Regions from separate parts of the Pandoraea sp. SD6-2 genome, predicted to be linked through region 1. Evidence: predicted binding sites of a transcription regulator. Region 1 holds the regulator's gene; the other holds the start of a gene.
The links. The regulator NrdR, encoded in region 1, represses ribonucleotide reductase genes. The targets are predictions, from matches to a motif close to CACNANATNTNGTG.
Positions count from the first base shown of each region.

Region 2: a site for NrdR is predicted at 3,762-3,775, ahead of C266_RS24955 (ribonucleoside-diphosphate reductase subunit alpha). Genes of this name have one in related genera too.

Region 1 is NZ_KB944431.1:230,616-236,934, forward strand. Features, by position in the region: gene C266_RS08625 (DUF523 domain-containing protein) at 1-405, opposite strand, end outside; gene C266_RS08630 (hypothetical protein) at 562-1,980, shown strand; ZMP/ZTP riboswitch at 2,309-2,415, shown strand; gene glyA (serine hydroxymethyltransferase) at 2,514-3,761, shown strand; gene nrdR (transcriptional regulator NrdR) at 3,777-4,259, shown strand; partial or broken gene C266_RS08645 (autotransporter outer membrane beta-barrel domain-containing protein) at 4,753-6,319, shown strand, end outside.
Region 2 is NZ_KB944457.1:380,147-386,465, reverse strand. Features, by position in the region: gene ffh (signal recognition particle protein) at 1-579, opposite strand, end outside; gene C266_RS24975 (inner membrane protein YpjD) at 692-1,576, shown strand; gene C266_RS24970 (PP0621 family protein) at 1,583-1,888, shown strand; gene C266_RS24965 (DUF1269 domain-containing protein) at 2,064-2,576, shown strand; gene ampD (1,6-anhydro-N-acetylmuramyl-L-alanine amidase AmpD) at 3,040-3,639, shown strand; gene C266_RS24955 (ribonucleoside-diphosphate reductase subunit alpha) at 4,015-6,319, shown strand, end outside.

The sequences.
Region 1 (6,319 bases):
GATCTTCCTGCCGCTGAACGAACCGTCGTAGATCGATGTGCTGCCGCACGATGGGCTTCCTTCCTTCAGTACCGCAATGCGGATGCCGTAACGCTGCGCCAACGCGAGCGCGCGTTGCGCGCCGTCGAGAAAGGCATCGGTGACGTCGGCCCCGGTGTCGTCCACCACGCGCGCGCGCTTGCGCCACACCGCGTGGCCGTCTGCTGCGCCGGCAATCTCTGCGGGCGCGCGCGGCGTGGGTAATCCGCCTGCCACTTCGGGGCAGATCGGCATGACGAGACCGTCGGCGCACCAGCGCTCGAGAATAGCGGCGGCATCGGATTCGCAGGGTGCGGGGCGCCCGTGATAGCGGACCGGATGGCCCAGAAGACAACTGCTGACAAGAATGCGGGGCGACGTAGGCATGGCGCGAGCCTATCATGCGCGGCGGAATTATCCGAACTTGCCACATTTTCCAAAGCTCGCCGCCCGCTAGCGCAGCAAGATCTGCCGATCTCAACCGGGGCGGCCGACATGCGGTTATCGCGTGAACGCCCTGCCATACGACCAAGGAGTGTCGTGATGGACATCAACGCTTGTTCGCCGACGGGCATCGCTTCCGGCCGCTTCTCCGCAGTCGGGGCACAACGGGAGGGGGCACTGCCGGGCACCGCGCCGCTTGCGGCATTTGGGCCCGTCACCGGACACGATGGTAGTGGTTCGCCATTGCCCCCTGTCGGCCCGCATGACTTCTCGGAGGCGCAGCCCGTGCACGATGCCGTGCCGTCGGGGGTGAGCCGGGAGACGGCGCGCCTGTGGCTGGCGCCACACGCGGAGGCAGCGCAGTTCGTTGTCCGCGCTTGTCCGAGCGCATGGCGTGCTGCGCAGTCGTGGTTTGCCTCGCGGTTATGCGGCGCGCTGGGACTGGCGACGCCGGCGGCGTTTCTGGTGCGCGGCTGCTCGTCCGCGTTCGATGGGACGCATGCGCCCGAGCGCCTTTATCTGGCGACGGCGTATCTGCCGGCCTACCGGGCGCTGGGTCAGTGGCTCGAAACCGATACGGCATGGCGCGTGATCGACGGTGTGCGCGGCGGTGCCGACGAGGCTTGCAAGCAAGCCCGGGCCGAAGTGCACGAGATCGGCCGGCGGATGGAGCAACGCGGCGCGAATGCCGCGCAAGCCCGGACCGACGCTCAGGCGTACGCCGCCATCGTCAAAGCGCGCAACGACAGACGCGCGATGCTTTGCCGCGCACTTCCCGACGTCTACCAATGTGCGCTGGAGCGGCATTACATCGCCGCACTATGGCTCGGCAACTGGAATCTCTGTGACGCCGCGATGGGGAACATCGGCGTCTGGCGCGACAAGAACGATTTGCCTTACATCATGACCGTCGACTTCAGTGCTTGTCTCGGCTCGGAGGTTCAGGGCGAGCGTGATGGCGATGGCGTGACGTTGCCGCGTGGGCAGGCGTTCGCATCGTCTGAGGCGTCACGTTGGCCCGGACTCTCCGGGCGTCCGGATATGTCGCACAGGTCGCCTGCGTCACATTACGGTGCGGTGATTCCGGAAGGTGCGCTGACGGATCTGACGCAGTTTCGGCACGGCGGGCATTGCGCACCGTTTGCGCGACGGCTTGACGCATTGACGCCCGCCGCCGATGGCAAGACCGTGTTGGATGAGTTGAAGGACCCGACCGGCGTGCACGCACTGGCGGCCGAGATGGCTTACCGGTTAGGCCGGATTGGCGCATCGGACATCTTGCCGTGGGCGGCGAATGCTCATGACATTGCGCGGGCATTCCCGGCCGGCACCACCAACGATGGAAGTACCGACGACCCGGATTCGCAGGCGCATCGCATTCTGTCGCGCCGCGACTGCCTTGTGACGTTGTTGGGCGGTACGTGGGCAGCGCAAGCTTGGGAGCGGCTATATCCGACGCGCGCCGCAGCCATCCAGGCACAACAGTCGCCATTTCTGACATCTGAGCGAGGCATGTAGGGGCGCTGGCGTCATGACCCGCGCGGGCTGGCACGCCGCCCGCGTTTGGCGTCGCCCACAAAGGCGAACATGCTGGAAAGCCGGTTGGGGATGTGTGTCACTCAGATTCCCATAGGTTGCCGATTGATGAAATTATTTCAGCAATATATGCGATATATTCACCAGTGAGTTAAGCGTGTCCACCCGGCATATCGTGCATTTCATATCGGGAGAAGGCGTTGGCAATGATCGGGCGCCACGGCCGCCGAGGGGGCGTTCGGCGAGGTGGTCGTGCGGTTGGCCGGGCCGGTTGCCTAACGCCGCAAGCTCGCATAAACTATCGACGCCACAAACCCCGCGTGACTGGCGATTAGGGCCACAGCCTTGTGTGCCCGAGGTGGAGCAACCCACCGGGAAGCGCCGGGGTCTTATTTGCCGTTCGCCTGGGCAGCCGTGATGGTTGGTGCTGCCCTGTCTCTCGTCTTCCGAAGCACAAAGGAAGGCGCGCTGCACCATCCCCTCCCGGAAAACCTGTTCAATTCAACGGAAACGCCATGTTCGACAAATCGAAATCTACCGTTGCCTCCGTCGATCCCGACGTCTGGGCCGCGATTCAGAAAGAAAATCAGCGTCAGGAAGACCACATCGAGCTGATTGCTTCGGAAAACTACACCAGCCCGGCCGTGATGGAAGCGCAGGGCTCGCAACTGACCAACAAGTATGCGGAAGGTTATCCGGGCAAGCGCTATTACGGTGGTTGCGAATACGTCGACATCGTCGAGCAACTGGCCATCGACCGCGTGAAGGCGCTGTTCGGTGCAGACGCCGCGAACGTGCAGCCGAACTCGGGCTCGCAGGCGAATCAGGGCGTGTACTTCGCCATGCTCAAGCCGGGCGACACGATCATGGGCATGAGCCTCGCGCACGGTGGTCACCTCACGCACGGCTCGCCGGTCAACATGTCGGGCAAGTGGTTCAACGTGGTGAGCTACGGTCTGAATGAACAGGAAGACATCGATTACGACGCTGCCGAGAAGCTCGCGCAGCAACACAAGCCGAAGATGATCGTGGCGGGCGCATCGGCCTTCGCCCTGAAGATCGACTTCGAGCGTATGTCGCAGATCGCCAAGTCGGTCGGCGCGTACTTCATGGTCGACATGGCGCACTACGCCGGTCTGATCGCTGCCGGTGTGTATCCGAACCCGGTGCCGCACGCCGATTTCGTGACTACGACCACGCACAAGAGCCTGCGCGGCCCGCGCGGTGGCGTGATCCTGATGAAGGCGGAATTCGAGAAGGCCATCAACTCGGCGATCTTCCCGGGTATTCAGGGCGGCCCGCTCATGCACGTGATCGCCGGTAAGGCCGTCGCGTTCAAGGAAGCCGCCTCGCCGGAATTCAAGGCCTACCAGGAACAAGTCGCGAAGAACGCCCGCGTGATGGCCGAGACGCTGGTCAAGCGCGGCCTGCGTATCGTGTCGGGCCGTACCGAATCGCATGTGATGCTGGTCGACCTGCGCGCCAAGAACATTACCGGCAAGGCGGCAGAAGCCGCGCTGGGCGAAGCGCATATCACCGTCAACAAGAACGCGATTCCGAACGACCCGGAAAAGCCGTTCGTGACGAGCGGCGTGCGTCTGGGCTCGCCGGCCATGACCACGCGCGGTTTCAAGGAAGCCGAAGCGGAATTGGTCGGCAACCTGATCGCCGACGTGCTCGACAACCCGGAAGACGCCAAGAACCTGGAACGCGTGCGCGAGCAAGTGGCCGAGTTGACCAAGCGTTTCCCGGTCTACGGCTAAGCCGAGCGCCGACGCATGCGTTGCCCGTTCTGCCGGCACGACGACACGCAGGTCATCGACTCGCGTGAAGCGGAAGACGGCGCCGCCATCCGGCGGCGCCGGAAATGCCCGTCGTGCGACAAGCGTTTCACCACGTACGAGCGTGTCGAACTGGCGATGCCGGCTGTCGTCAAGAAGGACGGCAGCCGCGCCGAATACGACCGCGCGAAAGTGCGCGCCAGCATGCAACTGGCGATTCGCAAGCGTCCTGTGAGCGCCGAGGCCATGGATGCCGCGATTGCGCGCATCGAGTACAAGTTGCTGGCCGGCGCGGAGCGCGAAGTGATGAGCCAGCGCATCGGCGAACTGGTCATGCGCGAGTTGAAGCGGTTGGACAAGATCGCTTATATCCGCTTCGCATCGGTGTACCGGAGCTTCGAGGACATTGCCGAGTTTCGCGATGTGCTCGAGGAAATCGACAGTACCGATATCAAGCCCAAGCGTAAGCCGGTGGGTTGAGCGAGAGGACGATGCGACGACAGTGCGTGTGAGCGTCGGAAGGCGGCCATGAGGCTGATCTGACGAAATGAATGACGGAAAACCCGTCGTGCCTGAAAGGGCGCGACGGGTTTTTTTATGCCCGTGCGGGCTGAGTTGCCATGACCGGGCGGCAGTGCGAATACGGCGACGCGAGCCCATTACATGGACGATGGGGAATCACTGAATCTTGGTCAAATAACGTTGTATGCGTACCTATTGTTCTGACTGCTTTGGGATGTTGACGTCGATTGGGGGAGTAATTTAGGAAATTTCCGAGGAAAATTAAACAAAAATAATGGGATTAATCGCAATTTAAAATAGGCGAGGTGTTTGGGTTAATTACCAAAAATATCAGCAATTGCATTGCTTTCGATAACTTGTATCTAGAATCCGCCACTTCGCGGTGGGGTGCCGCCGTTGTGGTGACGATGAGTTGATTCGTCGTCGTAGAGAATTCTTTGGGGATTATCGAATGCAAAGCAAATTTCAGACGTCGAAAACACTTCGTCAATCCAAAATCTGTCTGGCGGTCGCGACGATGCTTGCGGCGATGAGTATGCCCACGCAGGCGGAAGACGTCATCGAAAGTGAAACGGTAACGTGGAGCGAAGAAAAGAAAAACGTCGCCAAGAGAATGAACGAACGGCTCGTAGAAGTTCAGGGCGAACGTGAAGAAAAGGACAATATCTTCGATCGTCTGGACGCGTTGAAAACGGTGCGATCAAGCATTCACTCGAGTACCAAGGATATCGCCGATGTAGTTGCTTACGGTAATAAGCTTGCGGAAATCACCGGCCAAATCGACGGTTTGATTGTCGAGTTGGAAAAGGATGGAGGAAAGGCACTGAGCTTTGATTGGGAGCGAAAATTGCAGGTGACGGATCTGGCCGATGTCAAACAGCAGATCCAGAAAGTTATTGGCGCCGATCCGGACGAATTTGCTAGTGCACGCAAGCAACTTGATATCTTCCTGAATAACAATGCAGAACACTCGAAGAGCAGTGATGCGGCAATGGGCGTTTACGCAAAAGTCGCTGCTCTGAAAGCGCGTATCGACGCGCTTGGCAAGGCCGACGACGTGACATTCAAGGTCATGGCCAATACCAGGGAGTTGGTGGCGCCGTCGCAAAACGGCGCCGACGCCGCGCTGACATGGCGCGACGACAACCTGTTCAACTCGCATTTCGATGAGAGCTATGCCGAAGGGAACGTCCAGATCGGTGCTCAAACGTTACTCGAAATCACGCAGCGTTCTGGAACCGGATCGAACCCGATCACTGGATTGACGGACTCGACACGTAATGTCGGTACGTTACGTGTTTCGGCGGGCGCGGATCACTCCCTCGATGTCCGTCAGGGCCAACTGAACATCCACCAGGGAATCGAGGGCAAAGGAACGCTGGGGATTGCCGTAGGCTCAAATGGAACCTTGACGTTTAAGGAAGGCGGTCAAGGGATTGATCGCGACGCCGACGGTGTGACGTTGTTGGTCGGTCGTGATGGTAATGCGAATGCCAGCATGCTGGATGCAGGCGGGATCGTTAAGTTCGAATCGGGTACCAGCGCAGGAGGGGCATGGATCTGGGCGCTCGACGAGGGGGAGGTATCGTTCGCGGAAGGCGCCGATGCCGGTGTCAGCGAAATCTCCATCTTGAAAGGCGGGACTGTCAGATTCGAAGGGGCAAACGTCGAGCAATCGTCGATCGTTAGCTCGGGGATCCTGGACATAGCGCGATCATCGGGCGGGGATGCCGAAGTTTTCAATGAGGTCGATGGTGATCTGAGAGTCGATGCTTCGGCACTCGAGCGAATGCGCTTATCCAACGGTGGGTTTGCGGAGTTGCGGGCATCCTCCGGCGGTGCGGCGAAGATCGAGAACACGACGTCGGGATTGATCGTTTTCGACGACGGCGCTCTCGAAAATCTCACACTCCGAAACGAAGGGGCGGCGATTGTTACCGGTGCCTCCGGTGGGAACGCGATCATCGACAATCGTGCATCGGGCAAGGTCGTGTTTCACGATACGGCACTTGAGAACG
Region 2 (6,319 bases), on a different contig from region 1:
GTCGACGAGCAGCACATCATGGTGATGGCGGCGGGCCCAGTCGACGGCCGCGCGGGCGATGTCCACGGGCTTCTGATCGGGTTGCGACGGGAAGAAGTCGGCGTCGACCTGCTGTGTCACCGTCTGCAACTGGGCGATAGCGGCGGGGCGGTAGATGTCGGTGGAAACTGTGAGGACTTTCTTCTTCTGGGCGCGCAGCAGCTTGGCGAGCTTACCGACCGTGGTCGTCTTACCCGCGCCCTGCAGGCCGGCCATCAGGATGACGGCGGGTGGCGTGGTCGCGAGATTGAGTTCGGCGGCACGGCCTTCGTAGTCGCCGCCCATGAGCGCGGTCAGTTCGCGCTGCACCACGCCCACGAGTGCCTGGCCCGGCGAGAGGCTGGAGATCACCTCCTCACCCAGTGCCTTTTCTTTTACCTTGGCGATGAAATCGCGGACCACCGGCAGGGCGACGTCGGCCTCGAGCAGGGCGAGACGCACTTCGCGCAGCATTTCCTGCGTGTTGGCCTCGGTCAGGCGAGCTTCGCCGCGCAGCGTCTTGACGACTTTGGCGAGGCGCGTAGTGAGATTGTCGAGCATGAAACGTATCCTGTAAGACTCGCAGTGGCCCCGGCGGCCTGTCCCGCGGCCCCGGAGGGGGGCGTAGTGGGTGTGGCAGCGCGCCCGTCATGGGCTGGTGTAAACTTCAAATATGACTATTTTACTGTATGCGCTGACCGCCATCCTTTACGCCGGGCTGGCGGTTTGTTCGTGGCAAGGATACCGGCGCGACGCCGCGCTCGCTCTGGCGGGCGGGCGGGTCGCGCCTGTGCCGGTCACGGGCACCCCGTCGCGCTGGCCGATGCAGCTTTCGCTGCTCGCTGCGCTGCTGCTGCACGGGGTGTTGCTGCATCAGACTATCTTCCGCGCGGACAGCATGCACTTCGGTTTCGCGTACATGCTCTCGGCCATGCTGTGGCTCTCGGTCGGCATTTACTGGATCGAGAGTTTCTTCTTCCCGCTCGACAGCCTGCGACTGATGGTCACACCCGTGGCCGCCGTTGCGTGTCTGTTGCCGATGATTTTTCCGGATGTGCGCATTCTCGGTTTTGCCGCAGATCCGATTTTCAAGGTGCACTTCATCATCGCCAACATGGCCTACGGGCTGTTCGCACTGGCCGCGCTGCACGCGCTGCTGATGATTTATGCCGAGCGGCAACTGCATCCGTCGCGCAGCAATGAGGCGACCGGCTGGCTTTCGCGCTGGCTCGAGACGTTGCCGCCGCTGCTCACGATGGAGAAATTGCTGTTCCGGTTGATCGGTGCCGGGTTCGTATTGCTGACCCTGACGCTGATTTCCGGTGTGATGTTCTCCGAGGCGCTGTTCGGGCGCGCGGTGCGCATCGATCACAAGACCGTGTTCGCAGTGGTGTCGTGGCTGATGTTCGGCGCGGTGCTGCTGGGCCGGCACTTTTATGGGTGGCGCGGTAAGGTCGCGCTGCGTTGGGTTCTGGCGTCGTTCGTGGCGCTTTTGCTGGCGTATGTCGGCTCTCGCTTCGTGCTTGAGGTGGTGCTGCATCGCATAACGGAGACTTGAAGCGCGATGCGCAATATCCTGCTGTTACTGGTGTTGTTGGTGGCTGGCACATGGTGGATGCGGTACAACGAGCGTAAGCGCAACACCGAGCGCGATGAGCGCAACGAGCGCAACGAACAGCGGCGTCCGCCGTCGGCGAACGGTCCGCGCCCGACCGTGCGCGAAGCGCTGCCGCCGACGGAGCGTATGGTGCAATGCATCGAGTGCGATACCTACCTTCCCGAGAGCGAAGCCATCGGCGGTTCAGGCGGCAAACATTTTTGCAGCGCTGCGCACCGCGACGCCTATCTCACGCGCGAACACCGCGCCTGAGTCCCGCTGCGCAGCCAGACTGCGCAGCGATTCCGAATTTCCCCCTCGTCTCTGGCATGGCGCTCGAATGGGCCGCCTTGCGCATGCCTGTCGCATGCACTAAAACACAGTAACCGGCTCTGTATAAAAGAACCATAACAACAGAGACGAGATGACAGGAGGGCGCAACATGCTAATGCGCAGACGGATGTATTTTCTTCTTCCCGATCTGGCCAGTGCCGGGCGCACGATGAGCGATTTGCTGCTCGCCCGGATCGACGAGCGTCACATCCACTTTATGGCACGTGACGAAATGGACCTGGAGGGACTGCACGAGGCTAACCTGCTTCAGACTTCCGATATCGTGCACGGCGCAGAAGCCGGACTCGTGATCGGCGGGTTCTGTGGTTTGGCAGTCGGTGCAGTCGCCGCGTTTTTCCCCATCGTGGGCACACGTCCCCAATGGGAATTGATGATCGTGACCGCACCTCTCGGCGCGCTCTTCGGCGCCTGGGTGTCGAGCATGATCGGTGTGTCGGTGCCGAACTCCCGGCTCAAGGCGTTTCGCGAACCGCTCGAGCGCGGCATGATCCTGCTCATGGTGGATGTGCGCGACGGTCGTGTTGACGAGATTCGCGACATGCTCAAGGAGCATCACCCTGAAGCGCATATGGAAGGAGTGGAGTCGGCAATTCCGGCATTTCCGTGATGGATGGCAACGAACGAGGCGATCGGATCGACATCGAATACCGGATTGACGCAGGAGACGAGTATCACCGGCCGGGAACGGCCAATAGCGCCGCACCTGTGAGCGGCGCGGGGTGGTGCGCGTGTCGTATGACACGAGTACGACGCCATCCCAGGGCGTGGTCACGCCCACAGAAGCCTCTCGGCCAAGCACGGCGGGAGGCTTCTTCTTTGGGAATTCGCCATCGCTATCGCCCAGTGGCCCGCAGGCACCCGGCAACAGGCGATATGTCGACGCACTGCTCGCATCCGGCATGCCGGGCATGCTGGCGGCAGGCGCGGGCCAAGTGGGCTACAATGGCGCCCCTCGCTCTACGGGAGTTCGCCATGCCCGTCATGCTCCAGTCATTTGCGTCCCCTAACGTTGCGCCTCGGTCGTGTGATCGTGTTGAGCGGCGCACCTTGCCGATGCCGCGAGGTCGCGCATGAACGCGCCGGATCAACGTCCGTCGCTCACCCTCGATGCCAACGGATGGGTGCGCGAAGCCGAACGTCTGCCGTCGCCCAATTTCGACACGCGGCCCGACGGGATGCCGACCGACCTGCTCGTGGTGCACAACATCTCATTGCCGCCGGGTCAGTTCGGCGGCGATGAAATTGCGGCATTTTTCCAGAATCGGCTCGACCACGATGCGCATCCGTTCTTCGACGAGATTCGTGGCGTGCACGTCTCGTCGCACTTTCTGGTGCGACGCGATGGTGCGTTGCAGCAGTTCGTGTCGTGCGATGCACGGGCGTGGCATGCGGGGGCGTCGTCGTTCGAAGGCCGTTCGCGCTGCAACGATTTTTCAATCGGCGTTGAGCTTGAAGGCACCGACGAACTGCCGTTCACTGCGGCGCAGTATGCAACGTTGGCGGCGCTCACGCGTGCGTTGTGTGAGCGTTATCCGATTCAAGCCGTGGCCGGACATGCCGACATAGCCCCGGGCCGGAAGACCGATCCGGGACCGCATTTCGAGTGGCAGCGATTGCGCCGCATGGCGGATCTGAGCCCCGAAGCATTGCCGTTTCAGCCGGCCGATTAATCCCCATCCGGGGACAGGTTTTGCTTGACAGGGCGATGGCACGGGCGTCCCCGGCGCGTGAAATTTTTGGGTTTGCGGAGTGCGTCATCTCCACTATACTTAGTGCCAATTCCAGTGCCGACCACTACATCTAGTGGTTGATGTCGGGTTCGGCCCAGGATGCAATAACCATCAATACCGTGCTTGTCCCGCGGCGTTTAGTGGGGCGGCACAGCAGCAAAGCCGTGCAGCGGACACCTCGAACCCTTGGCCGTCCGTCGGTCGTGCGGTGTTCAGCACTTCGCTCCATCGGCGCCCCCAGGGCGCATTTTTGCCGGCAATAAAACTGGTAGAGACGCGCTAACAGCACCATCTCATTGGAACGGGAGTTTTTACATGCAGACTAACGAAAACCTCACCCGCCCGAACCCCACGCCCGCCGCAGCTGCTGGCAGTGGCGCGGGTGCGTCGGCGCCCCAGACGACGGGCGCATTCGAGCCGGCCACCAACGCCGACTTCAAAGTGATTCGACGCAACGGCGCGGTGGTGGGTTTCGAGCCGTCGAAGATCGCCATCGCTGTGACCAAGGCGTTTCTTGCCGTGAACGGCGGTCAAGGTGCGGCTTCGGCGCGCGTGCGCGAACTCGTGGAGCAATTGACGCAGAACGTCGTGCGCGCGTTGGTGCGTAGCCGTCCGAACGGCGGTACGTTCCACATCGAAGATATTCAGGATCAGGTCGAACTCGCGCTCATGCGCGAAGGTGAGCACAACGTGGCTCGCGCCTACGTGCTGTACCGCGAGAAGCGTTCGCAAGAGCGTGCTCAGGCGGTCGAGACCACGCAGGAAGCCGCTGCGCCCGACGCGCCGGTGCTGCGTGTCACCGACGACGGTGTGACGCGTACGCTCGACATGGCCGTGCTGCGCGGCGTGGTGCAAGCCGCCTGCGAGAATCTCGGCGATGAAGTCAAAGCCGATCCGATCCTGACGGAGACCATCAAGAATCTGTACGACGGCGTGCCGCTGTCGCAGGTCTACGATTCGGCGATTCTCGCTTCGCGTACGCTCATCGAGAAGGAACCGGCGTATAGCCAGGTCACGGCCCGTATCCTGATGCACACGATCCGCCGCGAAATTCTCGGCGAAGAAGTGCCGCAGGGCGAAATGGCTGCGCGCTACATCGAGTACTTTCCGCGTTTCATCAAGCAAGGGGTTGAGGCCGAACTGCTCGACGAGCAACTGCTCTCGTTCGATCTGGCCAAGCTGGGCGCCGCGCTCGACGCGTCGCGCGACCTGCAATTCAACTACCTGGGCCTGCAGACGCTGTACGACCGCTACTTCCTGCACATCGACAGCCATCGTATTGAAATGCCGCAGGCGTTCTATATGCGTGTGGCAATGGGTCTGGCGCTCAATGAAGTCGAGCGCGAAGCGCGTGCGATCGAGTTCTACCAGATTCTGTCGAGCTTCGACTTCATGAGTTCGACGCCGACGCTGTTCAATTCGGGCACGCGTCGCTCGCAGCTCTCGTCGTGCTACCTGACGACGGTCTCGGACGATCTGGAAGGTATCTACGAAGCGCTCAAGGAAAACGCACTGCTCTCGAAGTTCGCGGGCGGTCTGGGCAACGACTGGACGCAGGTTCGCGCACTTGGCTCGCACATCAAGGGCACGAACGGCAAGAGCCAGGGCGTGGTGCCGTTCCTGAAGGTGGTCAACGACACGGCCGTGGCCGTGAACCAGGGCGGCAAGCGCAAGGGCGCTGTCTGCGCGTACCTGGAAACGTGGCACCTGGACATCGAAGAATTCCTGGAACTGCGCAAGAACACGGGCGACGATCGTCGTCGTACGCACGACATGAACACGGCGAACTGGATTCCCGATCTGTTCATGAAGCGCGTGATGGAAGGCGCCGAGTGGACGCTGTTCTCGCCGTCGACCTGCCCGGATCTGCACGACAAGTACGGCAAGGCCTTCGAACAGGCTTACACGGCCTACGAAGAGAAGGCCGCGCGCGGCGAGATCAAGCTGTTCAAGAAAGTGCCGGCGCAGGCGCTCTGGCGCAAGATGCTGGGCATGCTGTTCGAAACCGGCCATCCGTGGATCACGTTCAAGGACCCGTGCAACATCCGCTCGCCGCAGCAACACGTGGGCGTGGTGCACTCGTCGAACCTGTGCACGGAAATCACGCTCAACACGAGCGAGACCGAAATCGCTGTGTGTAACCTGGGCTCGGTGAACCTCGTGGCTCACCTGAAGCAGACGGCCAACGGCTACGCGCTGGATCACGAAAAGCTGCAGCGCACCATTCGCGTGGCGATGCGCATGCTCGATAACGTCATCGACATCAATTACTACGCGGTGGCGAAGGCGCGCAATTCGAACCTGCATCACCGTCCGGTGGGCATGGGCATCATGGGCTTCCAGGACTGCCTGCACCTGCTGCGCACGCCCTACGCGTCGAACGACGCAGTCGAGTTTGCCGATCGTTCGATGGAAGCCGTGTGCTACTACGCCTACTGGGCGTCGACCGAGCTGGCGAAGGAACGCGGTCAGTATTCGTCGTACAAGGGCTCGCTGTGGGATCGCGGCATCCTGCCGCAGGATTCGCTTAAGCTGCTGGCCGAAGAGCGTGGCGGTTATGTCGACGTCGACCTGTCGAGCACGCTCGACTGGGACAGCCTGCGCAAGCACATCGCCGATC